2 regions of the Vogesella perlucida genome follow, and region 2 is predicted to be linked to the other one. Evidence: riboswitches for the same ligand, from Rfam matches in the RefSeq annotation. Region 2 holds a riboswitch; the other holds the start of a gene.
What was found. Region 2 has a riboswitch for glycine ahead of glyA (serine hydroxymethyltransferase). Riboswitches for the same ligand answer to the same signal wherever they lie in the genome.
Positions count from the first base shown of each region.

Region 1: it holds a riboswitch for glycine, as region 2 does, so the genes downstream of both, gcvT (glycine cleavage system aminomethyltransferase GcvT) here and glyA (serine hydroxymethyltransferase) in region 2, are expected to answer to the same signal.

Region 1 covers NZ_CEETRO010000001.1:350,269-366,259, reverse strand. Annotated here, with positions in the region: gene ACZ9XP_RS01740 (chemotaxis protein CheW) at 1-1,066, shown strand, start outside; gene ACZ9XP_RS01735 (chemotaxis protein CheW) at 1,079-1,588, shown strand; gene ACZ9XP_RS01730 (methyl-accepting chemotaxis protein) at 1,604-4,348, shown strand; gene ACZ9XP_RS01725 (CheR family methyltransferase) at 4,333-5,202, shown strand; gene ACZ9XP_RS01720 (protein-glutamate methylesterase/protein-glutamine glutaminase) at 5,199-6,272, shown strand; gene cheD (chemoreceptor glutamine deamidase CheD) at 6,272-6,874, shown strand; gene fdxA (ferredoxin FdxA) at 6,927-7,250, opposite strand; gene gluQRS (tRNA glutamyl-Q(34) synthetase GluQRS) at 7,312-8,220, shown strand; gene ACZ9XP_RS01700 (amino acid permease) at 8,460-9,782, shown strand; gene ACZ9XP_RS01695 (hypothetical protein) at 9,864-10,151, opposite strand; glycine riboswitch at 10,513-10,613, shown strand; glycine riboswitch at 10,621-10,717, shown strand; gene gcvT (glycine cleavage system aminomethyltransferase GcvT) at 10,750-11,835, shown strand; gene gcvH (glycine cleavage system protein GcvH) at 11,911-12,297, shown strand; gene gcvP (aminomethyl-transferring glycine dehydrogenase) at 12,537-15,392, shown strand; gene ACZ9XP_RS01675 (methyl-accepting chemotaxis protein) at 15,503-15,991, opposite strand, start outside.
Region 2 covers NZ_CEETRO010000002.1:400,803-416,793, reverse strand. Annotated here, with positions in the region: gene mmuM (homocysteine S-methyltransferase) at 1-738, opposite strand, end outside; gene ACZ9XP_RS04320 (methyl-accepting chemotaxis protein) at 879-2,747, opposite strand; gene ACZ9XP_RS04315 (LysR family transcriptional regulator) at 3,092-3,973, opposite strand; gene ACZ9XP_RS04310 (NAD(P)H-binding protein) at 4,078-4,725, shown strand; gene ACZ9XP_RS04305 (nuclear transport factor 2 family protein) at 4,722-5,171, shown strand; glycine riboswitch at 5,342-5,429, shown strand; glycine riboswitch at 5,431-5,521, shown strand; gene glyA (serine hydroxymethyltransferase) at 5,670-6,926, shown strand; gene ACZ9XP_RS04295 (L-serine ammonia-lyase) at 7,091-8,491, shown strand; gene ACZ9XP_RS04290 (NAD(P)/FAD-dependent oxidoreductase) at 8,580-9,821, opposite strand; gene ACZ9XP_RS04285 (transporter substrate-binding domain-containing protein) at 9,934-10,716, opposite strand; gene ACZ9XP_RS04280 (ornithine cyclodeaminase family protein) at 10,885-11,853, shown strand; gene ACZ9XP_RS04275 (PAS domain-containing protein) at 11,934-12,566, shown strand; gene ACZ9XP_RS04270 (nucleoid-associated protein) at 12,662-13,672, opposite strand; gene ACZ9XP_RS04265 (ABC transporter transmembrane domain-containing protein) at 13,761-15,512, opposite strand; gene corA (magnesium/cobalt transporter CorA) at 15,763-15,991, shown strand, end outside.

The DNA.
Region 1 (15,991 bases), on a different contig from region 2:
GAACAGCATCTCGCTGTTACAGCGTAATTCGCGCGAGCTGCAAGAGGCGGTGATGTCTATCCGCATGATGCCCATCGCGTTTGTATTCAACCGCTTCCCGCGTGTGGTGCGGGACCTGGCCGGCAAGCTGGACAAGCAAGTCGAGCTGAAAATGGTGGGTGAGAATACCGAGCTGGACAAAGGCTTTATCGAAAAGCTATCCGACCCGTTAACCCACCTGGTACGTAATAGCCTGGACCACGGCATCGAGTCGCCCGAGCAGCGCCGTGCCAAAGGTAAGAAAGAAACCGGCCTGCTGACCCTGCGTGCCTTCCATGAAGGGGGCAGCATCGTCATTGAGGTGACCGACGACGGTGCCGGTCTGCGCCGTGACAAGATCCTGTCCAAGGCACGTGAAAGCGGGCTGCCGGTATCCGATACCATGAGCGATACCGAGGTGTGGGCGCTGATTTTCGAGCCGGGTTTTTCTACCGCCGCCGAGGTCACCGACGTGTCTGGCCGTGGCGTGGGCATGGACGTGGTGCGCAAGAATATCGTCGCCATGGGTGGCCGTATCGATATCAGCAGCATGGTGGACATTGGTACCACCATGACCATTCGCCTGCCGCTGACCCTGGCCATCATGGACGGCATGTCCATCAAGATTGCCGATGAAACCTATGTTTTGCCACTGAACTACATTCTGGAGTCGCTGCAGCCCAAGCCCAGCGAGGTCAAGACTATCGCCGGGCGTGGCCAGGTGGTGAGTGTGCGTGGCGAGTATCTGCCGATCGTCAGTGTGGCGGAGTATTTCTCTATCGATGCCCCGGCATCGCAGCCGGACAAGTCCATTCTGATCATTGTGGAATCCAGTAGCCAGAAGGTGGCGCTGATGGTGGACGAGCTGCTGGGGCAGCAACAATTTGTGGTGAAAAACTTGGAAGCCAACTACCGCAAGGTAGAAGGGTTGTCCGGTGCCACCATCATGGGGGATGGCCGCGTCGCGCTGATTCTGGATGTGGCGGCGATTGTCCGCATGAATTTACAAAAGGCGCACGGTGAAATACTCACGGCGCAGCTTCATTAACAGGTGCTAGTAATGGGTGTTGCCACCATGGACGCGAACAACAGCAGTGATACCGACAAAGCCCGGCGTGAATACCTGGTGTTTGCGCTGGGTAAGGAAGAATACGGTATCGATATTCTGAAGGTACAGGAAATCCGCGGCTACGACGCGGTAACACGCCTGGCCAAGTCGCCCAGCTTTATCAAAGGCGTGATCAATCTGCGCGGGCACATCGTGCCCATTGTGGATATGCGTATCAAGTTTGATGTGGGTAACGTTATCTATAATGACTTTACTGTGGTCATTATCCTGAACGTGCTCAACCGCACTGTTGGTATGGTCGTGGACGGGGTGTCGGATGTGATCGAGCTATCCGGTGATGATATTCGCCCGGCGCCGGAGTTTGGTGCCGTGATGAATACCAACTACATCCAGGGCCTGGGGGTAGTGGGGGAGCGCATGATCATCATGGTAGATATCGAAAAACTGATGAGCAGTGACGAGATGGCGTTGATGGATGCGGCTGTTGCGGCCAACGTTTAACACAGGGGAAAAGGCATGAAAGTCAAACAGTTACTGGTTATCGGGTTCGGCGTGCTGCTGGCCCTGATTGCCGCATCGTCTATCCTGGCGGTTCTCCGGCTGCAGACCATTATCGAAAGTGGTGCGGAAATCACCGAGAACCACATGCCGCGTGCCAACGCGGTGAACAAGATCGTGGACAATATTAATGGTACGGCACGTGGTGTGCGTACCGCTCTGCTGGCAGACGATCCACAGATTGGCGCTTCGCAAGTGAAAGAGCTGGATGAACAGCTCAAAAACATTGATGCCGCCTTGGAGGTGCTGAAACAGCGTCCGCCGGAAGATGAGTCGGTTGCCATGCAAGCCAGTCTGGTCAAGGCCGATCAGGAATACCGTGCCAAGCTGCGTCAGTTTACTGCCTTGTTCAATGCCGGTCAGTTGCCCGAAGCCAAGGCTTTCCTGTTTTCGCATCTGCGTGACGCCCAGAAAGCCTACCTGAGCGCTGTCGAGGCGCTGGTTGCCTACGAAGAAGGCATGGCACAGGAGCACGGGGTTAGCCTGCAACATGATGCCAATACTTCATTGCTGATTACCGAGGGTTTCCTGGTCGCGTCTCTTGTGATCGGCTTGCTGGCTGCCTACCTGATTGGTCGCTCATTGTTCCGCGTCATTGGTGGTGAGCCGTCCGACGCGACCAAACTGATGCAAGAGCTGGCTAGCGGCGAGGTGACCAGTACCCTGCAGGTTGCCGACAAAGACACCAGCAGCCTGTTCTACTACATCAAGCAGGCGGCTGATAAAGCCATCGAGAACATCCGCATTCGCAACGCACTGGACGCAGCAGCGACCAATGTGATGATTGCCAACGCCGATAACATCGTGGTGTACGCCAACCGCGCTGTAGCGGACATGCTGCAAAACGCAGAGGCCGATATCAAGAAAGAGCTGCCAGGCTTTAGCGCTCGCGACCTGGTAGGCAGCAATATCGATGGCTTCCACAAGCGCCCGGAACACCAGCGCAGCATGCTGGCCAGCATGCGCTCGCCGCACAAAGCCACCATCCAGGTGGGGGTGCGTACCTTTGTCCTGTTCGTGACCCCGATCATGAACAAACAAGGCGCCGCCCTGGGTACCGTGGTGGAGTGGCAGGACATTACCGAGCAGCTGAAGCGCGAGGCGCTGGAGCAGCAAAAACGCGAAGCCGACCTGCGCATGCTGGAAGAAAATACCCGTATCCGCAAAGCGCTGGACAATGTGTCGTCCAACGTGATGATTGCCGACAACGACCGCAACATCATCTACCTGAACCGCAGCGTACAAGACATGCTGCAAGTGGCCGAGCACGACATCAAGCGTGTCCTGCCAAACTTTGACGCCCGCAAACTGCAGGGCGCCAATATGGATGTCTTCCACCGTAATCCTGCGCACCAGCGCGGTTTGCTAGAGGCACTGAAAACCACCCACACCAGCCAGATCAGCGTGGGCGGCCGTACCTTCCGCCTGATTGCCAACCCGGTGTTCAGTGATAGCGGTGAGCGCATCGGCTCGGTAGTCGAGTGGGCCGACCGTACCGAAGAAGTGCGTGTAGAAAAAGAAGTGTCCGAAGTGGTGGGTGCTGCGGCCAACGGTGACTTTAGCCAGCGTATTCCGCTGGACGGCAAAACCGGCTTCTTTGCCACCTTGTCTGGTCAGGTCAACCAGCTGCTGGACGTGTCCAGCCGCGGCCTGAACGACATTGCCCAGGTACTGTCCGGCCTGGCTGCCGGCGACCTGACCCGTACGATAGAAGCCGAATACGAAGGCATGTTCGGCCAGCTGCGTAACGATACCAACCTGACGGTGGCACGCCTGAAAGAGATCGTTGGCAACATCAAGGAAGCGACCGACGCTATCAACACGGCAGCGCAGGAGATTTCTGCCGGTAACGTGAACCTGTCCAGCCGCACCGAGCAGCAAGCCGCCAGCCTGGAAGAAACCGCTTCCAGCATGGAGGAAATCACCAGCACCGTGAAACAGAACGCCGAGAACTCGCGCAAGGCCAATAGCCTGGCGGTGGGTGCCTCCGACATTGCCTCGCGCGGTGGTGTGGTGGTGGGCAAGGTCGTTTCCACCATGAACGAGATCAACGAGAGTGCCACCAAGATCGTGGACATCATCAGCGTGATCGACGGCATTGCCTTCCAGACCAATATCCTGGCGCTGAACGCGGCAGTAGAAGCCGCCCGCGCCGGCGAACAAGGCCGCGGCTTTGCCGTGGTGGCCAGCGAGGTGCGCAACCTGGCACAGCGCTCGGCGGCGGCTGCCAAGGAAATCAAGGGCCTGATTGGCGATTCGGTAGAAAAAGTGGAATCCGGTACCCGTCTGGTAGACGAGGCGGGCCGCACCATGGAAGAAATCGTGTCGTCCATCCGCCGCGTGACCGACATCATGAGCGAAATCTCGGCGGCCTCCATCGAGCAGAGCTCGGGTATCGAGCAAGTGAACCTGGCCGTGAGCCAGATGGACGAAAACACGCAGAAAAACGCCGCCCTGGTGGAAGAGGCCGCTGCTGCTGCCGAATCGCTGGAAGAGCAGGCGTCCAATCTGCGCGATGCCGTGGCCATCTTCAAGCTGGACCAGCTAGGCGCAGCGGCCAGCCTGCGCAAACCGGAACGCAAGCCGCAAGCCAGCGTGCTGGTGCACCAGCCGGCAGCGCCGGTGCGTAAGGCCCTGCCTGCCATGAACCACCAGGCGGTGCGCCCGGCCGCCACGGATGAAGGCGAGTGGGAGGAATTCTGAGCACCGCCAGCGATAAGGAAAGCATCTTTGCGCGGGATCTTCATTTTTCCGATGAAGATTTCCGCATCATCCGCGAGCTGCTTTACGACAAAACCGGTATTGCCCTGAGTGCGGTAAAGAACCATATGGCCTACGCCAGGCTGGCCAAGCATGTGCGCCGCCTGGGCGTAGCCAATTTTACCGACTATCTGGCCCTGCTGCGCTCACCGGAAGGGGAGCACGAGTGGGAGCACTTCATCAATGCGCTTACCACCAACCTGACCTCGTTTTTCCGCGAGCAGCACCACTTCGATATCCTGCACCAGCACGCCCTACAGCACGCGGATCGTGGTGACGCCTACCGCGTGTGGAGCTCTGCTTCGTCTACCGGTGAAGAGCCTTATTCGATCGCCATGACGCTGGATCCGGCGGTAAGGTCGGGTAATTATCATATCGTTGCGTCAGATATCGATACCAATGTCTTGAAAAAGGCTGCCGGAGGGGTGTACGCTCTGGACAGGATCGCCAAGCTGAGCGACCAGCAGCTCAAGCAGTTCTTTCTGCGCGGGCGCGGTCAGAACGAAGGCATGGTCAAGATCAAGTCCGGTTTGATGCGCAATATGGAGTTTCGCCAGATCAACCTGGTAGACCGCAACTGGCCGCAGCTTGGCATGTTTGATGTCATCTTCTGCCGCAATGTGCTGATCTATTTCGACAAGCCCACGCAAGCCGGGATCCTGGAGCATTTTGCCCAGTACCTGAAACCGCACGGCCTGTTGTTGCTGGGGCATTCCGAGAATATCCAGCATATTACTGATACCTTTTCGCCCTGCGGCAAGACGGCTTACCGCCTGGCGAGTGGAAAAACACCATGAGCACGGAGCGCAAGATACGCGTGGTAGTGGTTGATGATTCGGCGCTGATACGCGAGCTGCTAGGCAAGATCATCAATGAGCAACACGATATGGAAGTGGTGGCGTTTGCCCCCGATCCGGTTGCCGCACGCGAGCGTATCCGTGAAACCAACCCGGATGTGATCACCCTGGACGTGGAAATGCCCAAGATGGACGGCCTGGAGTTCCTGCGCCGTCTGATGAGCCTGCGGCCAACCCCTGTACTGATGATTTCCTCCCTCACCGCCAGTGGCTCGGAAACCGCCTTGCGGGCGCTGGAGCTGGGCGCGGTGGACTGTATTGCCAAACCACAGCTGGACATCAGCCGCGGCATGCTGGATTACGCCGAGAAAATCTGCGAAAAAATCCGTATGGCTGCTGGGGCGCATGTGCGCTTGCCGCCGCGGTTTATCCAGCGGGATAGCAAGCCGGCTGCGCCGCGCACGCAAACGGCTATCCTGCGCCGCGATGCCATCATTGTGGTGGGGGCCTCCACCGGCGGTACCGAAGCCCTGCGCGAGTTCTTGTCGGCGCTACCGGCCGATACCCCGCCGGTGTTGGTCGTGCAGCACATGCCGGAAAATTTCACCCTGTCGTTTGCGCGCCGCCTGGATCAAAGCTGTGCCATGTCGGTGTGCGAGGCCACCGACGGCCAGCCGATACTGCCCGGCCATGTGTATATCGCGCCAGGGCATTCCCACCTTAGCCTGCGCAAGGTGGCCAGTGGTTTCGTTACCGAGCTGGGGCAGGGTGAGCCGGTAAACCGCCACCGCCCGTCGGTAGACGTGCTGTTTGACTCTGCGGCCAACCTGCTGGGCAAGCGTGCTGTCGGCGTAATTCTGACGGGTATGGGGCGCGATGGCGCGGCAGGCATGTTGCGCATGCGCGAAGCCGGTGCGTTCAATATTGGCCAGGATCAGGCGTCTTGCGTGGTGTATGGCATGCCACGTGCTGCGTTTGAAGTCGGCGCGGTACACGAGGTCGCCCCGCTGGATAAAGTGGCGGAACGCGTACTGGCCTACCTGGCTGGCAAAACCATGCGGGAGGCCTGATGACGACTGCCGGTACCGCACATCATCGATATTTCGATAAAAGTTTCAACCGCGCGGCGGCCAAGCTACTGCCTGGCGAATACGAAGCCTCCGGCGACGGGCTGCTGCTGGTTACCGTGTTGGGCTCCTGTGTGTCGGCCTGCCTGCGCGACCGCAAAACCGGTATCGCCGGCATGAACCATTTCATGCTGCCAGACCAGGGCAGCAGTAATAGCGACCGCCTGATGCCGGCGCGCTTTGGCACCCACGCTATGGAGCTGTTGATCAACGACATGCTCAAGCTGGGCGCCAACCGCAGCACACTAGAGGCCAAGGTGTTTGGTGGCGGCAACGTGATTGCCGGTATGACCACGGTGAATATCGGTCAGCGCAATGCCGGTTTCGTGCGCGCTTTTCTGGCGCAGGAAAACATTCCCATCGTGGCCGAAGACCTGGGGCTGGATATCGCGCGCAAGATCTACTTTTTTACCGATACCGGCAAGGTGATGGTGAAAAAGATCAACCCGCAGCAAACCCTGGTGCAGGAAGAAGAAAGCTACCGCCGCCGTATCGACCGCGATACCGAGCAAAAGCACGGTGGCGATATCGACCTGTTCATCTAGCCCTGTGCTGCAGTACAAGCAAAAGGTTGGCCGCGGCCAACCTTTTTTGCGTCTAGCGTTCCAGTAGCGGCAGCTTGCCCGTTTGTGTAGCCCAGTGTTCGTGGTCAGCCAGCGGGGGCTGCTGCGTGGTGATCACCGGCCACTGCGCCGCCAGCTCGGCATTCAGCGCCAGCATGTGCGCCTGGCCGGCGGGCAGGTCGGTATCGGTGGTGATGGCATCGATCGGGCACTCGGCAATGCACAGCGTGCAATCGATGCACTCGTCCGGGTCGATTGCCAGAAAGTTCGGCCCCTCGTGAAAGCAGTCCACCGGGCACACGGTGACACAGTCGGTGTATTTGCATTTGATACAGGCTTCGGTTACAACGTGCGTCACGATCATCTCCTGCTAGCCGGGCATAGCGCCCATCTAGTCATTGTTGCCCTGTTTGCCCGCCATGTCTGCCTCTACTTTGTCTATTGCCCCCGTTTACCGTGGCCGTTTCGCTCCCAGCCCCACCGGCCTCTTGCATGCCGGCTCGCTGACCACGGCGGTGGGCAGCTATCTGGAAGCCTGGCGCCATGGCGGCCAGTGGTGGCTGCGCATGGAAGACTTGGACCCGCCACGGGAAATGCCCGGTGCCGCCAGCGCCATTTTGCACACGCTGGAAGCATTTGGTTTTGAATGGCAGGGCGAGCTGGCCTGGCAGCACGACCGTTACGATTTGTACCGTGCGGCACTGGATCAATTGATTGATGCCGGCCACGCCTACGGCTGCGCCTGCACGCGCAAGGAAATTACCGAGCAGGGCCAGCGTGGCGTGGATGGCACGGTCTACCCCGGCACCTGCCGCCACGGCGTGGCTGCCGGGCGGCAGGCACGCGCCTGGCGCCTGCGCGTACCCGACGAAGAGCTGGCGTTTACCGACCGGCTACAGGGGCATTATGGCCAGCAGCTGCAGCGCGATATCGGCGATGTGGTGCTGCTGCGGGCGGATGGCTTCTGGGCCTACCAGCTGGCGGTGGTAGTGGATGACATCGCTCAGGGGATGACCGACATTGTCCGCGGTGCCGACCTGCTGGTGTCTACCCCGCGCCAGCTATGGCTGCGCCAGTGTCTGGGTGGTGCGGCGGTCACGCATTGCCACCTGCCGGTGATGGTGAATGCGGCGGGTGAGAAGCTATCCAAGCAGACGCTGGCCCCGGCGATTGATGCGGCCAACGTGGCGCAGCAGCTGCGCGATGCACTGGCGCGGCTAGGGCACCCGGTGCCGCCCCACGTACAGACACGCGACGAGATATGGCAGTGGGCGCGACAAAACTGGCAGCTGGCGAGTGTGCCGGCCGGGCCTATCGTCCTGGCATAGCCAAAAAACGCTATAATTTTGTGCACAGCAGCAGGGCCTCCTCGTCGAGGCCCTGTTTGTTTTGTGATGCCGTGCAGCCCGCCTGTGCGGCATGGCCACGCCCCGAGACAGGGGCGGGCCTGTGGACACCAGCAAAACCCAAGAACAATCAGGACTTTCCATGCAATACCTCATTCCCCGTGCGGCCTGGCCGCACGCAGCTGTTCCCCCCGTTTACCCCGCCTGCCAGGGAGGCTGCCATGACTAAGGCCGCACCGGGCAAGCTCGGCTTCTGGATGTGTACCGCCCTGGTGGTGGGCAATATGATCGGCTCCGGCGTGTTTTTGCTGCCGGCCTCGCTGGCGCAATACGGCGGCTCGTCGCTGATCGGCTGGACCATCACCTCGCTGGGCGCCATCTGCCTGGCGCTGGTGTTTGCCAAGCTGGCTACCCTGCTGCCGCATAAAGCCGGTGGCCCGTATGCGTATATTCACGAAGGCTTTGGCGACTTTGCCGGTTTCCTGATTGCCTGGGGCTACTGGATTGCCCTGTGGGCCGGTAATGCGGCGCTGACCGTGGCCGGTGTCAGCTATCTGGGGGTGTTTTTCCCGGTGCTGAACCAGAGTAACCTGGCCGCCGGTGCCACCGCCATCGGCCTGATCTGGCTGGTAACGTGGATCAACAGCCGCGGCCCGCAAAGCTCCGGCCGTGTAGCGATTGTGACCACGCTGATCAAGCTGCTGCCGCTGGGGGGCGTGACCATCGCCGGCCTGCTGTATCTGAACCCCGACTTTGTACAGTTCAACCCGCAGCACAAGCCGCTGGGCGAAGCCATCCCCGCGACCATGGCGCTGACGCTGTGGGCGTTTCTGGGGCTGGAGTCGGCCTCGGTACCGGCTGGGGATGTGGACCAGCCCGAGCGCACCATCCCGCGTGCCACCGTGCTGGGCACGCTGATTGCCGCCGGCCTGTACATTCTGAGCACCATTGCACTGCAGGGCCTGATGCCCGCCAGCCAGTTGGCCGCATCCAGCGCACCGTTTGCCGATGCAGCCCGCCAGCTGTGGGGTAACTGGGCCTACTACGCGGTAGGCCTGGGTGCCGTGGTGTCCTGCTTTGGCGCACTCAATGGCTGGTGCCTGATGCAGGGGCATATTCCGGCCGCTGCCGCCCGCGATAAGCTGTTTCCGCGCTTCTTCGTGCGTGAAAACCAAGCCGGTGTGCCCATCGTCGGCCTGGTGCTGTCTACCGTGCTGGTGACCATTTTGCTGGCCAGCAAGTACGCTGGTGGCGACAGTGGCGTGCAGATTTTCGAGTTTGTCATCCTGCTGGCCACGGCCACCACGTTGCTGCCGTATGCCTTCTGCGCCATGGCGCTGCTGGCGGTGATGCTGAAGCGCCACCAGCAGTTCAGCCGCCGCGATTGGTACGCGCCGCTGGCGTTCTCGTTTGGCGGCTTTATCTTTGCCATGTGGACCATTTACGGCTCCGGTGCCGAAGTGGTCATGTGGGGCATCCTGCTGCTGCTGGCCGGCCTGCCTGTGTACCTGTGGCAGCTGCGCGAGCGCCTGGTGAAAGGCTAAGCTCGGTGGGGCAGGGTAGCCTGCGGCCAACATGATGCAAGGGCCGGTGTGCATGGCACGCCGGCCCTTGTTGCTTTTGCGCTATGCGCCCAGATGAAGCGGTATCAGTGTTTGCTCATCGCCGAGTAGATCACGATCACCCGTTTTGTCATCAGTCGTGTCATCGTTGATGTTGGCATCGGGCCCAAACAGGGTGATGGCGGCATGGATCACCAGTAGTTTTTCCAATGGCGGCAGATGCATGGTGGCCTGGTGCAGCATGCCATGTAGCGCGGCTGTATAAAGCTGCCTGTCCCCGTCGCACCGTTGCGCAGCGTGTTCACCGCAATTTTCCAGGCTGGCCAGAATGTCATCAATTGATGGCTGCATGTCGCTGCTCCCTCTGTACTTGTACGCTAAGGCAGCCACGGCTGGGCCCCGGTATATGCGTGCTGGCGCCTTGGTCTGGGTAGCCGTGGTCTTGCAGGGTAGGCTTACCAAACAGTAGCTTGCATACCATGCTTCTTGCATCATGTACGCAGCGCTTGTCCTGGGTGTGTCCGGTTTGTGTCAGTAACCCAGGCCTGCGCGCAGCAAGGTGTCGCATGACTGCCCGTGGCGATAGTGATGGCTCAAGCCGGGTGACATGGCTGTTTTTGTCTTGTCATCTGCCCGTCGTGTTGCCAGGCCGCTGGGTGCCACAGTGCCGCCAAATCCAGCTTGCCAAGCTACGCTGTGGCAACGATAATGCGCGCATTCCGCAGGAGAGAGCGGTTTGCCCACCGGGCAAAACCGCCGCCGAAGGCGCAAGTGCACCCGCAATCGCTCAGGCAAAAGGACTGCAAGAATCGGGGTTTTCCCCGCAGAATCTGGAGAGTGGCGCACAGGATGCGCCCACCGAAGGGGCTAACGGCGCAATGCCGGAAAATCTCAGGTGCAGGGACAGAGGGGTGTGAGGCAGGGATAATCTCACTCCTAAGGACTTGCAATGACGGCCCCGAAACGTACCCCCCTATTTGATGCCCACGTGGCTTCCGGCGCGAAAATGGTTGATTTCGCTGGCTGGGAAATGCCTATTCATTACGGCTCCCAGCTGAAAGAGCACGAGATCGTGCGCAGCGACGCCGGCATGTTCGATGTATCCCACATGACCGTGGTGGACATCACCGGTAGCGACGCCAAGGCCTGGCTGCAAAAGCTGATTGCCAACGACGTAGCCAAGCTGGGTTTCGAGGGCAAGGCACTGTACTCCGGCATGCTGAACGAACAAGGCGGTGTGGTAGACGATCTGATCGTATACCTCACCGCTTTTGGTTATCGCATGGTCGTTAACGCTGGCACCACAGAAAAAGACCTGGCCTGGATGGAAAAACAATCCGCCGGTTTCGACGTGACCCTGCAAGTACGCCGCGACCTGGCCATGCTGGCCGTGCAAGGCCCCACCGCCATCGACAAAGTCTGCAGCGTAAAACCGGCACTGGCCGACGCCATCCGTGCACTGAAAGTGTTCCAGGGTCTGCCATCCGGCGAGTGGTTCTTTGCCCGCACCGGCTACACAGGTGAAGATGGCCTGGAAATCATGATCCCCGCTACCGAAGCCATTACCTTTTTCAACGAGCTGAAAGACGCTGGCGTAGCGCCTATCGGTCTGGGCGCCCGCGACACGCTGCGCCTGGAGGCCGGCATGAACCTGTACGGCCACGATATGGACGACAGCGTTTCCCCGCTGGAAGCCGGCATGGGCTGGACCATCGCCATGACCGAAGGCCGCGACTTTATCGGCCGTAGCGCGCTGGAAGCCCAGAAGGCAGCCGGTGTTGCCATGAAGCAGGTCGGCCTGGTGCTGGAAGGCCGCGGCGTGCTGCGCGAAGGCCAGAAAGTGGTGGTAGAAGGCATCGGCGAAGGCATCATCACCAGCGGCACCTTCTCGCCCACCCTCAAGCATTCCATCGCCATCGCCCGTGTACCGGCTGCCACTGCGGCTACCGCCCAGGTAGACCTGCGCGGCACGCTGACCGACGTGCGTGTGGTGAAAATGCCGTTCGTGCGTAACGGCAAGAAAGTTTTTGAATAAGCTGGTGTATAACGACGGGGCGAGCAAGAGCCTGTCCCGCTACACCATCACGACACATTTTTCTGGAGAGAAACGATGAGCAACATTCCTGCCGAACTGAAATACGTATCCAGCCACGAATGGCTGCGCCTGGAAGCCGACGGCTCCGTAACCGTGGGTATTACCGAGCACGCGCAAGAGCTGCTGGGTGACATCGTGTTTGTCGAGCTGCCTGCCGTCGGCGCCAACCTGGCTGCCGAAGAGCAAGCCGGCGTGGTGGAATCGGTAAAAGCCGCTTCCGACGTATACGCCCCGATCGCCGGCGAAATCCTGGAAGTGAACGCCGAGCTGGAAGCCAACCCGGAGCTGGCCAACAGTGAGCCATACGCCGCAGGCTGGTTCTTCAAGATCAAGCCGGCCAACGCCGCTGATCTGGATGGCCTGCTGGACGCCGCTGCCTACGCAGCCGAAATCGGCGCCTGATAAAACGGCCCTGCCATCGCAAGATGGCGGGGCATTTTTTATTAGCCACGGAAACACACGCAAGGACACGGAAATGCCTGGCGGCGCTCGAAGCGATTGCCACAACCAGGCGGCTACACCTTTGGCTCATGCCCGGCTTGGGGTGACGCCGCAACAGGTTTTAGCTGTTGCCCTAGCGGGTTTTCTTTCGTGTTTTTTCGTGTGTTTTCGTGGCTAATCGATAAGACGGAATCGCAGACATGTCTCTCTCGCAACTCTTCAATCATCAAGAATTCATCGCCCGCCACATCGGCCCGTGCGATGCCGAACAGCAACAGATGCTGGCCGAAATCGGCGCCAGCTCGCTGGAAGATCTGGTGGCACAAACCGTGCCGGCCGGTATCCGCTTCAACCGTGCGCTGGACCTGCCCGCAGCACAGCGCGAAGTAGACGCGCTGGCCGACCTGAAAGCCGTGGCCAGCAAGAACGTCATCAACAAATCGTTTATCGGTATGGGTTACTACCCGGTGATTACCCCCGGCGTGATCCTGCGTAACGTGCTGGAAAACCCAGGTTGGTACACCGCCTACACCCCGTACCAAGCCGAAATCGCCCAGGGCCGCCTGGAAGCGCTGCTGAACTTCCAGCAAATGGTGATCGACCTCACCGGCCTGGACATCGCCAACGCCTCGCTGCTGGACGAAGCTACCGCTGCCGCCGAAGGCATGGCGCTGGCGCGCCGTGCCTCCAAGGTAAAAGGCGACCGTTTCTTTGTGGATAGCCGCGTACTGCCACAAACCCTGGACGTACTGAAAACCCGCGCCGAGTACTTCGGTTTCGAGCTGGTGCTGGGCCACCCGGAAGAAGCCGGTAATGGCGACTACTTCGGTGCGCTGTTCCAGTACCCGGGCGAAGCCGGCGACGTGCTGGACCTGACCCCGTACATTGCTGCCGTCAAAGCCAAAGGTGGCGTGGCCATCGTGGCCGCCGACGTGATGGCGCTGGTGGCGCTGAAGTCGCCAGCCGAAATGGGCGCCGACGTAGCACTGGGTAACACCCAGCGCTTTGGCGTACCGATGGGCTTTGGCGGCCCGCACGCGGCCTACTTTGCCTTCCGCGACGACATGAAGCGCTCGGCCCCTGGCCGCATCATCGGCGTGTCCATCGATGCCAAGGGCAAGACCGCGCTGCGCATGGCGCTGCAAACCCGCGAACAGCACATCCGTCGCGAAAAAGCCAACTCCAATATCTGCACCAGCCAGGTGCTGCTGGCCAATATGGCCGGCATGTACGCCGTGTACCACGGCCCGGCTGGCGTGAAACGCATTGCCCAGCGTATCCACCGCCTGGCTGCCATTTTCGCCCACGCGGTGAAAGCGGCGGGCGGCAAGCTGAAATTCGAACAGTTCTACGACACCGTACAGGTCGAGCTGGGTGCCAATGCGGCCAACGTATACGCTGCGGCGCTGGCTGCCGGTATCAACGTGCGTGACGCCGGCAATGGCGTGCTGGGTGTGGCCTTCCACGAAGCCGCTACCGAAGCCGACCTGGCCCAGCTGATTGAAATCTTCACTGGCAAGGCTGCCGACATTGCCGCGCTGGACGCTGCCGCCGCCGACGCGATCCCGGCCAGCCTGAAGCGCGAATCCGCCATCCTCAGCCATCCGGTGTTCAACGAGCACCACAGCGAGCACGAAATGCTGCGCTACCTGAAGAAGCTGGAAAACCGCGACCTGGCCATGAACCACAGCATGATCAGCCTGGGCAGCTGCACCATGAAGCTGAACGCTACCAGCGAGATGATTCCGGTGACCTGGCCAGAGTTTGCCAACATGCACCCGTTCGCCCCGCGCGAGCAGGCCGCCGGCTACCTGGAAATGATCGATGGCCTGCAACAGCAGCTGCTGGCCATTACCGGCTTTGACGCCATCTCCATGCAGCCTAACTCCGGCGCGCAGGGCGAGTACGCCGGCCTGCTGGCGATCCGTCGCTACCACGCCAGCCGTGGTGATGCGAACCGCACCATCTGCCTGATCCCGCAGTCGGCGCACGGTACCAACCCGGCGACCGCACAGATGCTGGGCATGCAGGTGGTGGTGGTGAAAACCGACGACAACGGCAACGTGGATATGGCCGACATGCAGGCCAAGGCCGAGCAGCATGCGGCCAACTTGGGCGCGTTGATGATTACCTACCCGTCTACCCACGGCGTGTTCGAAGAGTCCATCAAGGAAATCTGCGAACTGGTACACGCTAACGGCGGCCAGGTGTACATGGACGGTGCCAACATGAACGCGCAGGTGGGCCTGACCCGCCCGGCCGACATCGGCGCCGACGTGCTGCACATGAACCTGCACAAGACCTTCTGCATTCCGCACGGCGGTGGCGGCCCAGGCATGGGCCCCATCGGCATGAAAGCGCACCTGGCGCCGTTCATGGCCAACCACGTGGTAGCCGAGGTGCCGGGTGCAGTAGCCGGGCAGAGCGCGGTTTCCGCTGCGCCGTTCGGCTCGGCATCCATCCTGCCGATCTCCTACATGTATATCCGCATGATGGGCGCAGAAGGTGCCAAGCGTTCTACCGAGATCGCACTGCTGAACGCCAACTATCTGAAAGACAAGCTGGCAGCCCACTACCCGGTGCTGTACACCGGCAAGAACGGCCGCGTGGCGCACGAGTGCATCATCGACCTGCGCCCGCTGAAGGCCGCCTCCGGCGTGACCGAGGTAGACGTGGCCAAGCGTCTGATGGACTACGGCTTCCACGCGCCGACCATGAGCTTCCCGGTAGCGGGCACGCTGATGATCGAGCCGACCGAGTCCGAGTCCAAGGCCGAGCTGGACCGTTTCATTGCTGCCATGGTGTCTATCCGCCAGGAAATCGACGCGGTACAAAACGGTGCATGGCCAAAAGACAACAACCCGCTGTGCAACGCACCGCACAGCAAGGCCGACATTGCTGGCGAGTGGACCCGCCCGTACACCCGCGAGCAGGCGTTCTTCCCGCTGCCGTACGTGCTGGAAAACAAGTTCTGGCCTAGCGTGAACCGTATCGACGACGTATACGGCGACCGCAACCTGGTGTGCAGCTGCCCGTCTATCGACAACTACGAGTAAGCACGTCCATGCGGCCAACCTGGCAGGTTGGCCGCAGGCAAAACAAAACCCCGCTAGCGCAAGCCGGCGGGGTTTTTATGTATAGCTTGGCGATGTCGCGGCACGCCGGCCTAGCCGCTGAAGCTGGCCAGGGTTTTATTCAGGCTTTGTGCCAGCTGCAGCAGGCGGCGGGTTTCCGTTTCGACTTCCAGCGCGCTACCCAGGGTGCGCTTGGCCATGTCGGAAACCTGGTCGGCGTTACCGGCGATGTCCTGGCTGGCACTGGCTTGTTCTTGCAGCTCCTGGTGGATCTGCCCCATGGTGCTGACACTCTCGCGGGTACGCTCTTCAATCAGCTCGATGGCATTGCCGGCTTTTTGCGCGTCTTCCGAGCTCTGGGCTACCTGGCGGATGCCGTCTTCCATGGCGTGTACCGCTTGCTGCGCCGACGTCTGGATGCCCGACACCATGGTCTGGATTTCCTTGGTGGCCGTACTGGTGCGCTCTGCCAGGTTGCGCACTTCGTCGGCGACCACGGCAAAGCCGCGGCCGCTTTCCCCGGCACGGGCCGCTTCAATGGCCGCATTCAGAGCCAGCAGGTTGGTTTGCTCGGCAATGCC
Region 2 (15,991 bases):
AACCCGTGCCGCCTCGCCCAACAATGGTGCAATGTGGCGCGGCGCGGTGCAGTTCACGCCCACCGCCACGATCTGCGGAAAATCAGCCAGGGCGGCCACGGCGTCGGCCAACGGGGTGCCGTCACTCAGCTTGGCCGCATCGCGGCACGAAAAACTGATCCAGGCGCGCGCGTCGGGGAACTCGTCACGCAGCAGCGTGGCCAGCGCCAGCGCTTCTTCGGCGCAGGGGAAGGTCTCGCCGGCCAGCAGGTCGGGGCCGGCGGCCAACAGCGCCGCGATACGCGGACGGTGGAAATCCATCAGCTGTTGTACGCTCAGGCCGTAGCCACCACGGTATTCGGAACCGTCGGCCAGCATGGCACCGTAGGGGCCTACCGAGGCCGCCACCAGCGGCGGCTTGCGCCCAGCCAGGTTGGCCGCATCGGCACAGAAGGCATCGCGCGCTTCTTGCGCCAGGCGTACCGACTGCTGCATCAGCGCCACGGCCTGCTCGTGGCCAATGCCGCGCTTGGCAAAGCCTTCAAAACTGGCCTGGTAGCTGGCGGTGGTGGCCACATCCGCACCAGCCACGTAGTAGTCGTAATGCACCTGACGGATAAGCTCGGGGGCTTCCAGCAGCACGCGCGCCGACCATAGCGCGTCGTTCAGGTCGCAGCCACGGCGCTCCAGCTCGGATGCCATGGCGCCATCCAGAATGATCACATCATTAATAGCCACTGCGGCCAACGGGTCTTGCATAGCTGCCTCTACATGCGAAGCGAGCCCGGCTAAGGGGCTCGCGCGTTTGAAAATAAACCCTGCTTGCAAGGCAAACAGGGCTTGTCTGATTGCGGGCCGGCTGCCAGTAAGCCAGACCGGCTTGCTGGCAGCCGCCACGATTACAAGCGGAACCGGGCTACCAGGGCTTTCAGTTCGTCGCCACGGGAAGCCAGCACGTTGATGGTGGCCAGGGCTTCTTGCAGGCTGGTATCGGTTTGCTGCGCCATCACGTTCACACGCTCGGCACTGCGCGCCATTTCGTTGGTGGCCACCCCCTGCTCAGCGGTGGACGAGGTGATTTCGCTCATGCGCGAGGAAATCTCCTCGGCGCTGTGTTTGATCTCCTCTACCTTGCTGGCAGCCTCGCGCGACAGGGTCACGCCGGAGCTCACTTTTTCGTTGGTGACATCGGCGTGGCTAATGGCCTCGCCGGTGCGGCGGATCACGGTGTCGATCATCTCGGCAATCTGCACGGTGGCCGTAGCAGTACGTTCGGCCAGCTTGCGCACCTCGTCGGCTACCACGGCAAAGCCGCGGCCGCTTTCGCCAGCACGAGCCGCTTCGATGGCGGCGTTCAGCGCCAGCAGGTTGGTCTGGTCGGCAATATCGCGAATCACGCCGACAATGCCCTTGATCTGCTCGGACTGGCCAGACAGGCTGCCCATCACGCCATGCAGTGACGATACCGCGTGCAGGATGGACTGCACTTCGCGCTCCACTTCGGTCATGGCGCGGTGGCTTTCCACCGAGTTGCTGCGCGAACGCGATACCAGCGCTTCGGTTTCACCCACGTGGTCAGCAATGTGGTTGATGCTGACCGTGATTTCCTCAATGGTGGCGGCGGTAGCCGACAGCTCACTGGACTGCACGCGCGAGTCCTGGGCGATCTGCTCGGCCACGCGGTTCAGGTCGGCCGCATCGCGGGCCAGTGCATCCGACTCCTCACGCACGGTGATGAACATCTCGCGCAGCTTGGCCACAAACTGGTTGAACGCTTCGGCGATCTGGCCGACTTCGTCACGGTTGCCTACCGGCAGGGTTTTGGTGAGGTCACCTTGGCCACTGGCCACCTCGGCCATGGCTTTATGCAGCACATTCAGTGGTGCCAGCATTTTGGCGACACCAGCGTAGGCCAGGATACCGGCCAGCAGCAGCGCCGCTACCGCCAGGCCTGCCATCACGGTCAGCAGTTGTTTTACCGGGGCCAGTGCGGCAGATTTCGGCACCACCACACCAAACAGCCAGCTGGTTTTCGGCACCGGGTACAGGGCGACCAGGCTGGTGGCATCGTCTACGGATACTTCCTGAACCTGGCCGTCTTTAGCCAGTGCACCCAGGTCAAAACCCGGCATCACTTCGCCGATTTTCTTCAGGCCGGAATCTTTTTGCGGGTGGGCAATCACGTCGCCTTCGGCGGTCACCAGGAAGGCAAAACCTTCACCGGGCAGCTTGGCGGCGGTCACTTCTTGCACCACGCGTGCCAGGGTCACGTCACCACCGGCTACCGCTACCAGCTGGCCACCATCCTTGCGCGCCTGGGCAAAGGTGATGATGGGGCGTTTGGTGGCAGCATCGATGTACGGTGGCGAGGCGATGGGGCCGGCGGCATCTTTGGCAGCCAGATACCATGGGCGACCGGTAGGGTCGTAGCCCGGTGGCACCGGGGCAGCGCCGGTAAACTGGGTCATGGTTTTGTCCGGCTGGCCGACATACATATCGTCGAAGCCACCGGCGTCACGCGCTTGATCCAGCATGGGCTTGAGATCGCCAGTGCCAAAACGTGGCAACACCGACCCCACGATCTTCTGGCGGCTATCCACCCATTCGCTGACAAAGCTCACTTTGTTGTCAGCCGCCATCTTGATTTCGTTCTGGATTTCCTGCTCCAGAGCCGAGCTCATTTTCAAGTACGCTACGGTACAGAACACCACCGATAAGGTAGTGAGTACCAGCAGGACAAAGATCATCAAGCGCGTGCGTAATGTCATGATTCGAGCTTCCCCTGAATGTCTATTGATATGTTTTTTCGGACAGCGGGATGGTACTACCAAGCACGCCAGCCAGATTCCCCAAGCAGCACAAAACAACTTGCATACAAAATACTGTTGAAATGGCACGTAATCATGCCCAGCCTGGCCGGATAAAAACTGTTTCCATCTCACTTGTAAGCTTTTTTATAGAATATATGCGCTAACGGGCGGGCTTTGGCCATCAATATATTTAAACCTCACCACGCTCTTTTGTTTGTTAGCCAAATATTGCAGTACATACAAGTTTTTTTGCGTGCTCTTTAAATGCACATGTCAATAACTGCACAAGAAACAGTCAACCGCTAGGGCATGGATTGTTGCAATAAAGCAATAGCGTGCCGCACCTTGGCCGGCAGCACGTCACGGCGCGGCGTCACCGCGTACACCGGCAACACCGGCGCCTGCCAGTCTGGCAGCACCTGCAGCAGCACCCCGGCCTGCAGCTCGGCGCGCACCTCGGGTGCTGGCTGCATGGCAATGCCCAGGCCACCTAGCGCAAACGCCCGCGCCGACAGCATGCTGTTACTGGCAATGCGGCTACGCAGGCGCAGCAGCTCTACCTCGCCCTCCCGCTGTAAGCGCAGCGGCGACAACCCGTGCTCTTGCTCCAGCCCTATCCAGTCGTGCTGGTATAGCTGGCCCGGCAGCTGCGGCATGCCACGCGCCGCCAGGTATGAAGGGGACGCCACCAGCACAAAAGGCCAGTCGGCCAGATGCCGGGCCACCAGCGTGGAGTCGGGCTGATTGCCGGCACGCAATGCCAGGTCGATACGGTGCTGCACCAGGTCGATCATTTCATCCTGAAAAAACAGCCGCAGGCTCAGGCCAGGGTTGGCCGCCAGCAGCGGGGCCAGCGCCTGCCCCAATACGCCCCCGGCAAAGCCGCTGGGTGCGGCAATGCGCAGCTCGCCCACTGGCTCGTCGCGCAGCGCGGCCATCTGCACGCTAGCTTCGTTGGCGGCGGCCAGCATGGCGGCACAGCTGCGGTAAAACACGCTACCTGCCTCGGTGAGCGTGAGTTTGCGGGTGGTACGGTGCAGCAGGGCTACCTGATGCTGTTGCTCCAGGCGTTTGATGTGCTGGCTCACGGCCGATGCCGTCATGCCCAGCGTGCGCCCGGCAGCGTTCATGGAGCCGTGTTCGATCACAGCGGCAAATACGGCCATGCTGCGTAGCTCGTCCATTACCAACCTCAGCTTAACAATGATTGTATTTCAAAGCGGATTATCATCCGAAAGCGCGTGATCTACCATGCAGTCATTCCCTACCCCACCCGAAAGGACACAGCATGAACATCGCACTTATCGGCGCCAGCGGTTTTGTTGGCCAGGCCCTGCTGCAAGAACTGCTCGCCCGTGGCCACCAGGTCACGGCACTGGTGAGCCGCCCGGAACGTATTACCGCTGCGGCCAACCTTACCGTGAAAGCCAGCAACGCTTACGATGCCGACGCCATCGCCCGCGACGTAGCAGGCCACGATGCGGTGATCAGCGCCTTTAACCCGGGCTGGGACAAAGCCGATATCCGTAGCCTGTTCCTGCAAGGCCACGACGCCATCGTGGCGGGCACCAAGGCCGCCGGCGTGGCACGCTTTATCGAGGTAGGCGGTGCCGGCAGCCTGTACGTGGCACCGGGCCTGCAGCTGATCGATACCCCGCACTTCCCCGCCGACTACAAAGAAGGCGCCGAGGGTGCCCGCCAGGCACTGAACCGCCTGCAAGACGAAAGCGTGCTGGACTGGGTATTCGTATCGCCCCCCGCGCTGCTGGCCCCGGGTGAGCGCAGTGGCCAATACCAGCTGGGCGCCAACGAACTGCTGATGGACGGCGACGCCCCGGCCGGCATCAGCGTGGCAGACCTGGCGGTCGCCATCGTGGACGAAGCCGAACAGGCCCGCCACCACCGCCAGCGCTTTACCGTAGCCGCCGCCAAATGAAACATTGGCTGACCGCAACGCTGCTGGCTGCCGGCCTGGCTATTAGCACCCTGCCTGCACTGGCAGGCCCGCGCGAGGACGCCAACAAGGCCCTGGTACTGGCTTTTTACGACGCCGCCTTCAGCAAGCTGGATGCCGAACAGGCAGCCACGTATCTGGCACCCGGCTATATCCAGCACAACCCGGAAGTCGCCAACGGTGTAGCGCCGCTGCAAGACTACGTGCGCTGGATTCGCGCCAATACGCCGCAAAGCCGCGCCAGCATCAAGCGTGTGCTGGCCGATGGCGACCTGGTGATGCTGCACGTGCACAGCCAGGACAAACCCGGCGAGCGCGGTGTGGCGGTGGTGGATATCTTTCGCGTGGCCAATGGCAAGATTGCCGAGCACTGGGACGTGATCCAGCCGGTACCCGCGCAGGATGCTAACGGCAACGGCATGTTCTAGCCCGCCAGCAAAACACCCGTCACGCCGCCCTGCTTGCCCCGCGCAAGGGGCGGCGTTTTGCTGCGTTTGCACATCGATAAATACCCGCCACGCATTGACACCAGCGCGTCAGGTCTTCTAGATTCTGCAAGCCACGCGCGACACGGCAGGGGCCCGCCCCGCCGCACCGCGCCGCACACACAGGAGAGACTGCCCACGCGGCAGCGCCGAAGGGGAATCGCCCCAGAAACTCTCAGGCAAAAGAACTGTGTGTGTCCGGCACTCTGGAGAGAAGGTTGGCCGCAACGCCGCCTCGCCGAAGGACACACGGTGCGCCCGCACCGCAATATCTCAGGCAAAAGGACAGAGGGGGCATCGTCCGGCATGGCCGGGCGGGTGCCATCGCCTGCGTCCCAGCCATGCCCTGCCCGCCCATGCCGCCACGCGGCACCCTGGGCACCCCGCCAAAGAGCCATGCACACGGCTGCAGCAGCAGCCAGACACGCCATGGAGAGAGATATGTTTACGCAAGACATGCAGATTGCCGGTTTCGACGACGCCCTGTGGGCCGCCATCCAGGCCGAAACCCGGCGCCAGCAAGACCACATCGAGCTGATTGCCTCGGAAAACTACACCAGCCCGCGCGTGATGCAGGCCCAGGGCACCCAGCTCACCAACAAGTACGCCGAAGGCTACCCCGGCAAACGCTATTACGGCGGCTGCGAGCATGTGGACGTGGTAGAGCAGCTGGCCATCGACCGCGCCTGCCAGCTGTTTGGTGCGCACTATGCCAACGTGCAGCCACACTCCGGCAGCCAGGCCAACGCCGCCGTATACATGGCGCTGCTGCAGCCGGGCGACACCATCCTGGGCATGAGCCTGGCCCACGGCGGCCACCTGACCCACGGCGCCGGCGTCAATTTCTCCGGCAAGATCTACAAAGCCGTGCAGTACGGCATCGACACCGGCACCGGTGCGATTGATTACGACGAAGTGCAACGGCTGGCCATCGAACACCAACCCAAGATGCTAGTAGCCGGTTTCTCTGCCTACTCGCTGGTGGTGGACTGGGCGCGCATGCGCCAGATTGCCGACAGCGTGGGCGCCTGGCTGTTCGTGGACATGGCGCACGTCGCCGGCCTGGTGGCCGCCGGGCTCTACCCCAGCCCGCTGCCGCACGCCCACGTGGTCACCACCACCACGCACAAAACCCTGCGCGGCCCGCGCGGCGGCCTGATTCTGGCGGCCAACCCGGACGAAACCCTGGTGAAGAAGCTGCAGTCGCTGGTGTTCCCCGGCATCCAGGGCGGCCCACTGATGCACGTGATCGCCGCCAAGGCAGTGGCGTTTCTGGAAGCGCTGCAGCCCGAATTCAAAACCTACCAGCAGCAAGTGCTGGATAATGCCCGCGCCATGGTGGCGGTGTTTCAGCAGCGCGGCTATACCGTGGTATCGGGCAAAACCGACGACCACCTGTTCTTGCTGAGCCTGATCGACAAAGGCATCACCGGCAAGGCCGCCGACGCGGCACTGGGGGCAGCCTGCATTACCGTCAACAAGAACGCGGTGCCGAACGACCCGCAAAGCCCGTTTGTGACCAGCGGCATCCGCATCGGCACCCCGGCCATCACCAGCCGTGGTTTCGGTGTCGCCGAGGCGAGCCAGGTAGCGCACTGGGTCTGCGATATCCTGAACGATATCGATAATGCAGAGGTCGCCGCCCGCGTACGCCGCCAGGTGGCCGAGCTGTGCGCGGCCTTCCCGGTTTACCGCTAACGCAGGCGCCAGCTGCACTGCAGCATCGGTAGTGCACACAGCGGCGGCATTGCTCAGTACAATGCCGCCGCTGCCCGGGCAGCACCCACACACCACGGCCCACACGGCCAGACAAACAACACCCGAGGCGCCACCCGCGCCCGCACCATAAAAAGAGAAGCAGCATGGCTATCAGCGTATTCGACCTGTTCAAGATCGGCATCGGCCCGTCCAGCTCCCACACCGTCGGCCCCATGCGTGCCGCACGCCAGTTTGTGGCGCGGCTGGAAAAAGACGGCCTGCTCGCCGCCACCGCCAGCGTGAAGGCCGAGATGTTCGGCTCGCTGGGTGCCACCGGCAAAGGCCACGGCACCGACACTGCCGTGCTGCTGGGCCTGCAGGGCGAATACCCCGACCTGGTGGACACCGACGCGGTAGACGGCATGCTGGCAGCCATTCGCGCCGACAAAACCATCCGCCTGCTGGGCAGCCACGTGGTGCCCTTCGTCGAGGGCGAGCACCTGATCCTGCACAAACGCAAGGCACTGCCCTACCACCCCAACGGCATGATCTTCGAGGCGTTTGCGGCCAACGGCGACAGCCTGTCCAAGCGTGCCTACTACTCGGTTGGCGGCGGTTTTGTGGTAGATGAAGCGGCCATCGACGCCGGTTTCACCCCGCCGGGCGTCACCGAGCTGAAACACCCGTTCAAGACCGGTGCCGAGCTGCTGGCACTGTGCCAGCGCCACGGTAAATCGATCAGCCAGATCATGCTGGAAAACGAGCTGGCATGGCGCAGCGAAGACGAGGTGCGCGCCGGCCTGCTCAACATCTGGCGCGTGATGCAAGGCTGCGTGAAGCGCGGCTGCGAGCGCGAGGGCATTTTGCCTGGCGGCATGAAGGTAAAACGCCGCGCCGCCGACATGTACCAGAAGCTGCTGGCCTCGCCGGAAGCCGCGCTGCGCGACCCGCTCACCGTGATGGACTGGGTCAACCTGTACGCGCTGGCGGTAAACGAAGAAAACGCCGCCGGAGGCCGCGTGGTCACCGCGCCCACCAACGGCGCGGCCGGCATCATCCCGGCGGTGATGCACTACTACGCCCGTTTTATCCCGGCGGCCAACGACGACGGCATTGTGCGCTTTTTGCTGACCGCTGGCGCCATCGGCATCCTGTTCAAGCTGAATGCATCGATCTCGGGCGCCGAGGTAGGCTGCCAGGGCGAGGTAGGCTCGGCCTGTTCCATGGCTGCGGGCGGCCTGGCCGAAGTGCTGGGCGGCACACCGGAGCAAGTGGAAAACGCTGCCGAGATCGGCATGGAACATAACCTGGGCCTGACCTGCGACCCGGTAGGCGGCCTGGTGCAGGTGCCGTGCATCGAGCGCAACGCCATGGCGTCGATCAAGGCCATCAACGCCGCCCGCATGGCGCTGCGTGGCGACGGCCAGCACTTTGTGTCGCTGGACCGCGTGATCAAGACCATGCGCGACACCGGCCGCGACATGAGCACCAAATACAAGGAAACCGCCCGCGGCGGCCTGGCGATCAATGTGATCGAGGTGCCGGTGAATATTGTGGAGTGCTGACCGCCAGGGTTGGCCGCAACACATGGCACAAGGGCCTGTCCCGCCACATGGCGGGACAGGCCCTTGTCACTTGATCCACGCAGCCCAATCAGACAAAGCGCGCTGGCGAGTACGGCGCAGGGTCGGTAAACGGTTTCTCGCCCAGCATCATCTCGGCCAGCAGGCGCCCCGATACCGGCCCCAGCGTCAGCCCCAGGTGGCTGTGGCCAAAGCTGAACCACAGGCCAGGGTGGCGCGGCGCGGCACCGATCACCGGGCGCATATCCGGCAGGCACGGGCGGCAGCCTACCCACGGCTCGGCATCCACCCGTGCCCCCAGCGGAAACAGGCCCTGCGCCAGCGCTTCGGCCTGCGCAAGCTGGTTTGGCGTGGGCGGTGCATCGCGGCGCGCCAGTTCCACGCCGGTAGCCAGGCGCAGGCCGCGCGCCATCGGCGCCACCAGAAAGCTGTTTTCCATGTCCACCACCGTACGCTGCAGGCCCGGCCCGCTGGCGTGATAGTGCATGTGGTAGCCGCGTTTTACCTGTAGCGGAATACGGTAGCCTAGCGGCGTAAAGACATCGTCCGACCACGGCCCCATGGCGAGCACCACCTCGCGGGCACGTAACACCCCACTATCGGTAAGCACCTGCCAGCCGCTACCCGCTTGGCGTAGGCTCTTCACCGCGCACTGTTTGAGCACCCCGCCCAGCGTCTGAAAAAAGGCAGCGTAGCCGCGCACCAGCGCGCCAGGGTCGCGGATGCTGTGCGGGTCGTGCCAGTGAATCGCCCCGCTAAAGCCCTGCCCCAGCCCCGGCTCGGCCTGGCGTAGCGCTGCGGCGTCCAGCACGGTAAGGCCCAGGCCGTATTCGCGGGCGATACGCTGGGCGTTGGCCGCTTCGTCAAAAAATGTGGCTTCGCCACGCCACGCCTCCAGCAGGCCCTCGCTACGGCGCAGCTCGGTCACCCCCGCAGCGCGGATCCAGGCGTCGTGCTCGGGCAGGCAGGCTTCCAGCAAGGGCAGCATGGCACGGCCTGTGGCCGCCAGCCTGGCCGGAGCCGACTCGCGCCAGTACTGCCACAGCCAGCCGGCGTAGGACGGCAGCGTGGCCGGGTGGTAGCGCACATCGGGCGAGCGGTTGGCCGCCAGGCGCAGCACCGACGATAGCTGGCGCGGAAAACCGTACGGGATCACCGCCGCCCGCTCCAGCAGGCCGGCGTTACCGTGGCTGGTTTCCTCACCCGGGGCGCGCCTGTCCAGCAGCCACACCTGGCGGCCGCGTTGCTGCAAAGCCAGTGCTGCCGATACGCCGACCATGCCGGCACCCAGTACGATTACATCTGCATCCATGCTGCTTGTTGCCTTCCTGCTGCCGCACCTGGGTTGGCCGCGGCGATAATGAACTGGCGGCGGCCAAGCCTGGCGCACCGCCACCCGGCTGACAGCCGGGCGGGTAAAAAACTTATTGGGCGATGATGTCGCGCTTGAAGTACTTCTGCGACAGGCGGCTCAGGGTGCCGTCCTGCTTCAGCGAGCGAATGGCCTTGTCCAGCTCGACTTTCAGCGGATCGCCCTTACGCACGCCCAGGCCGGTGCCCTCGCCCAGCGTGGCAAAGTCGCTCAGTATCTTGCCCTTGAACTCGAATGCCTTGCCCTGTGGCTTGTCCAGAAAGCCTTCCTGCGCATTCTGCCCTTCTTGTACCGAGGCATCCAGGCGGCCTGCCGCCAGGTCCAGGTAGATCTGGCTCTGGTCGCGATAGGCCACCACCTTCACGCCTTCACGTTCCCAGTGCTTGCGCACAAAGTCCTCCTGCGTGGCGCCCTGCAGCACGCCCACGGTCTTGCCTTTCAGCGCGGCCACCGTGGGCAGCAGCGGGCTGTCGCGCCGCGCCACCATCTGGATAGGCACGATGTAGATCGGCATGGTGAAGTCGATGGACTCGCGGCGTTTGGCGGTAATGTTCATGGCCGAGTTGATCACCTCGAACTTGCGCGCTTTCAGGCCGGGGATCAGCCCCTCGAACGAGGTTTCCACATAGCTGCACTTGGCTGCCATGCGTTCGCAGATGGCGTGACCCACATCGATATCGAAACCCACCAGTTTGCCGTCGGGCAGCTTGCTCTCAAACGGTGCGTAAAACGGCTCCAGCCCCATGCGGATGGCCTGGCCACCTGCCAGCGCCGGGCCGGCCAGCAAGGCAATGAGGGGAAGCAGATAGCGGCTAGCTGCGCGTTTTTTGTTCATGATGGTTTCTCCTGGCCTGGTCCGGTATGGCCGCGCCGGCAGGCTGCCGGCAGCGGGTGCGGCACGTGTTGGCCGCTTGCTGGCAAGAATAGATAAAATTTCCATAATGGACAATTTTTTTCTTCGTCGCTAAGCTGTGACCATCGTGACCCCGCAGCCATAAACACCATGCACGCCATCGACCACCACGCCGCCCCGCTCATCCTCAACGCCGACGCCATCCGCCCACACCTGCCCTACCTGCCGGTACGCCAGGTCTTGCAGCAGCTGTTTGCGGCCTTGGGCCAGGGCCAGGCGGTGCAGCCAGCGCAAACGCTCACCCTGTTCCCCGGCGATGCCGGCGATGTAATTACCTACCAGGGCGTGCTGGCCAGCCAGCAGCTGTTTGGCGCCAAACTGTCGCCCTATATCGTGACCGGTAGCAAGCCGCTGGTCACCGCCTGGACCAGCCTGTTTTCGATGCAGACCGGCCAGCCGCTGCTCTTTTGCGACGCCAGCCTGCTCACCGTAGAGCGCACCGCCGGCACTACCGCCCTGGCAGTAGAACAGCTAGCCCGCCCCGATAGCCGCCAACTGGCGCTGATAGGCTGCGGCGCCGTCGGCCAGGCCCACCTGCGCCACGTACTGGCGCTGCGGCCATGGACACGTATCCGCGTATTTTCCCCCGGCCTAGCCGCCGGCAGCGCGCTGCAGGCGCAGCTGCTGGCGATGGACACCCGCATCGAGCTAGCCGCCTCGGCCGACACCGCCGCGGCCGACGCCGACGTGGTGATGCTGTGTACCTCGTCCGGCAGCCCAGTGCTGGATGTAGCCGCGCTAAAAAAACCGGCGCTGATTACCTCGATCAGCACCAATGTGACTCAGGCACACGAGATTGCCCCGGCACAGCTACCGCAGATGGACGTGTACTGCGACCACCGCGCCAGCACCCCCAGCCGCGCCGGCGAGATGGTGTTGGCCGCACGCGACCACCAATGGCAGGCCGACGCTATCCGCGGCGACCTGGCCGAGCTGGCAAACAACCACTGCCCGCGCCCGGACTACCAGCGCCACGTATTCTTCCGCTCCATCGGCATGGGGCTGCAAGACATCGCCATCGCCCACGCTCTACTGCAGCGCGTACAGCAGGCGGCGTAAGCCGGTGGTAAAAGGTTGGCCGCGCTTGTGGCCAACCCCGCGCTGCGGCACTATGCGGGCTCTGCCCGGAACCAATACCCATGAGCCAAGCCGCCCACCCTACCGACCCGCTGCTGTCACGCTACGCCCACCTGGCCGACAGCATCGCCAAACTGTTTTTCCCTTACGCCGAGGTGGTGATCCACGACCTGGCTGAACAGCGCGTGCGCTATCTGGCCAATAATCTGTCGCGGCGCGAAATCGGTGATGAATCCGGGCTGGAAGACATCGAGCGCACCATTGCCGACCGCTTTGTCGGCCCCTACGAAAAGCTGAACTGGGACGGGCGGCGCATGCGCTGCGTCAGCAGCGTGCTGTTCGACGACAACGGGCAGGCGCTAGGCGTGATGTGCATCAACTTCAACATCGCGGTATTCGAAGACATGCACGGCATGCTGGGCATGCTGCTGAAAGGCGCCGGGCTGGTAGAGCAACCGGCCGAGCTGTTCCGTGACGACTGGCAGGAGCGCATCAACACTTTCATGCACGGCTGGCTGCAGCAACGACAGCTGGCGCTGAACGGCCTGGGGCGCGAACAGCGCCGCGAGCTGGTGGCCGCACTGTACGCCGAGGGGGCGTTTCAGGGCAAAAGCGCCACCCACTACATCGCCAATGTACTGGGCCTGGGCCGCGCCACCGTGTACAAGTACCTGAAAGAATTGAAAGAAGGCTAAGCGCCACCGGCAAAATCAAAGGCCAAAGGTTGGCCGCAGGCAGCAAAAAGCCCACCGCACGCGGTGGGCTTTTTATCAGGCGGGATGCGCGCGGCTCAGTCTTCCTTCTGCTGCAAAAACAGCGTCAGCGTCAGCTCACCGTTTTCGCCCTTCACACTGCGTACGTTCTGCAGGCTAAGGTCGGATGGCAGCAGCAGGCTGACACCGTGACCGATGCCCACTTTGCTCCAGCTTTTTTCCAGGCGCTTGGCCACCGACTGCGCCGGCAGCGGCGCGTCGCTTTCCAGCGAGAAACCATAGCTCTCGGCAGCGTTATCGAACAAGCGGCCAACCTCTTCCGACCCGACATAACGCTCGGCCATGCTGCCCATCTGGCGCGGCGACAGCTCGGGCTCGGTTTTGCACAGGTTCATCACTTCGTCCTTGAAGCGCACCTGCTCTTGCGGGTCGTCGATTTCTTCCGAGATCTGCTCCAGCACTTCGGCCACCACCTTGCTGCTGGTGCTGGTATCCGGCACGCGCATGGCCTGCAGGAAGTCGTCCAGCCAGAATTTGGCTTCGTTACCCTGGCGGTCTACTGCGTACAGCAGCGGGCCGTGCTCCAGCAGCAGCGCGCCTTTGTCGATCAGGCGCGGGTTGATGCCGCTGGCGTGGCTGATGTCGAACACCTCGCCGCTTTCCACGATGGTGAGAAAGTCTTCCTGGATTTCGGCCTTGAACAGGCCCAGCGCGCGCACCTCGCGGTCGCCGTCGCTCAGGCCGGAGAACAGGATTACTAGCAGATCGCCAGCCATGATATTGGGGTGCTGCGAGCGGGCGTACAGGTGCTTGGCAATGCGCTGCGACACCTCCAGCAGGTCGGCCTCGCCACGGAAGAACTGGCGGCTGTAGTGGTACAGCTCGTTCAGGTTCAGGTCGCTCTCGTGATAGAACTGGTACTTTTTCTTGTCGGACACAATGCCCTTCAGGTAGCCGTCCAGAATCAGCGCCGACACGCCCTCGTCCACCTGGGTGGCCTTGCCGGACAGCTGCAGCGGCTCGCTGCGGGCCGGGTTACCGACACGGTGTACCACAAGGCGTTCTACGCGGGCTTCGGTGATCTGCATGATGCTTCCTGTTCAGGGCTGAAAAACGGGTGGGGATTATCGCACATCCGGCGGCCTTGGCATCGCCCGGTATGCTGCGCCGCCACGCCTAGTCGTGGCCAAACTGCAGTGCGGCCAACCTGGCGTACAGCGGCGAGCTCAGCAGCAGCTGCTCGTGACGGCCTTCTGCCACGATGCGGCCACCCTCCAGCACGATAATGCGGTCTGCTTGCTTGACGGTAGCCAGGCGGTGGGCGATCACCAGCGTGGTGCGCCCTGCTGCCGCGTGCTCCAGCGCCTGCTGCACCAGCTGTTCCGACTCGGCGTCCAGCGCGCTGGTGGCTTCGTCCAGCAGCAGAATGGGCGGGTTTTTCAGGATGGCACGGGCAATGGCAATACGCTGGCGCTGACCGCCAGACAGGCGTACGCCGCGTTCACCCAGAAAACTGTGGTAGCCCTCGGGCAGCTTGTCGATGAAATCGTGCGCCGCCGCGGCGCGGGCGGCGGCGATTACTTCGGCATCGCTGGCGTCGGAGCGGCCGTAGCGGATATTTTCCAGCGCGCTGGCAGCAAAGATCACCGTGTCCTGCAGCACAATGCCGACATGGCGGCGCAGTGCGGCCGGGTCCAGCTGGTCTATCGGTACGCCATTGAGCAGGATGCGGCCAACTTGCGGGTCGTAAAAGCGCAGCAGCAGCTGGAACAGCGTGGTCTTGCCCGCGCCGGACGGGCCCACCAGCGCCACCTGTTCGCCGGGGCGCACCTGCAGGTTAAGCCCCTGCAGCGACGGCTGCTCGGGGCGAGACGGGTAGGCGAAGGTAACATTGTCCAGCTGCAGGCCCTCGCCTTCTGGCGGCAGCGGCAAGGGCTGTGCGGGCGGCTGCACTGGCGAGCGCTGTGCCAGCAGCGCCAGCAGGCGCTCGGTAGCGCCGGCGGCGCGCTGCAAGTCGCCCCAGACCTCGGCCACGGCGCCAATGGCACCGGCGGTGACCACCGCGTACAGGATGAACTGCGCCAGCTCACCGCTACTCATCTGCCCGGCCAGCACCGCGTGGGCGCCCAGCCACAGCACAAACACGATGGCACCGAACACCAGCAAGATCACCAGGGCAGTGAGCTGGCTGCGCGCCACAATGCGCGCCAGCGCGGTATCAAAGCTGCGCATCACTGATGCATCAAAGCGCGCGACCTCGTGCCCCTCTTGGGCAAAAGCCTGCACCGTCTGTACGGCATTCAGCGCCTCGCCCGCCATGGCACTGGAATCGGCAATACGGTCCTGGCTGGAGCGCGACAGCGCGCGCACGCGGCGGCCGTAGACCAGAATCGGCACCACCACCAGCAGCAGCGTCAGCAAGATATAGCCAGTCAGGCTGGGGCTGGTCACGGCCAGCATCACCAGGCCACCCAGCATCAGCAGCACGTTGCGCAGGCCCATGGACAGGCTGGTACCCACCACGGTTTGCACCAGCGTGGTGTCGGTAGTCAGGCGCGATAGCACCTCGCCGGTTTGCAGGGTCTCGAAGTATTCCGGGCTCATGCCCACCACGTGCCGGTACACCGCGCTGCGCAAGTCTGCGGTAATGCGCTCGCCCAGCCACGACACCAGATAAAAGCGCAGCGCGGTAAACAATGCCAGCACGCTGGCCAGGCCAAACAGCGCCAGAAAGTAGCCGTCTACCGCTTGGCGCTGGCTAAAGGCATGGTCCACCAGGTAGCGAAACGCCACCGGCAGCAGTAGCGTAGCCGCCGCGGCCACCAGCAGCGACAACCCCGCCAGGACAAAACAGCCGCGATAAGGGCGCATGAAAGGCAGCAAACCGCCCAGCGGCGTGAGTTTTTGCAGCAGGCTTGGTTTATTCACCACAGCACCCCAAGAAAGACATAAACCTTGCAGATGGCCGCAAACAGCGGGTATTTCAAGAGCACGGCAACGACACTGCGCCACGGCAACGACGCACGGCATTTATTGCCAATACCGCCCGCCAAGCTAGCCAGCCCTGTCGGCACGGGCCTTACATCAGGCTGGCAATGTGCTGCCGCAGGCACAACAATGTCTCAAGAGCCTACCCGCCACCCCAGGCCGGCACCATAACCATAACGAGACACGCCGCATGCTGATCAACTGCGTGGCCTACCAGAACGGCCAGAAACTGGGCGATATCGCCAGCACCGACATACACGATTACCTGTGCCGGCCAGACTGTTTTGTCTGGGTGGCGCTGAAAGACCCGCTACCCAGCGAAATCAGCCAGCTGGCGCGCGAGTTCGACCTGCACGAGCTGGCCGTAGAAGACGCCCAGCACGGCCACCAGCGCCCCAAGCTGGACGAATACGGCGATA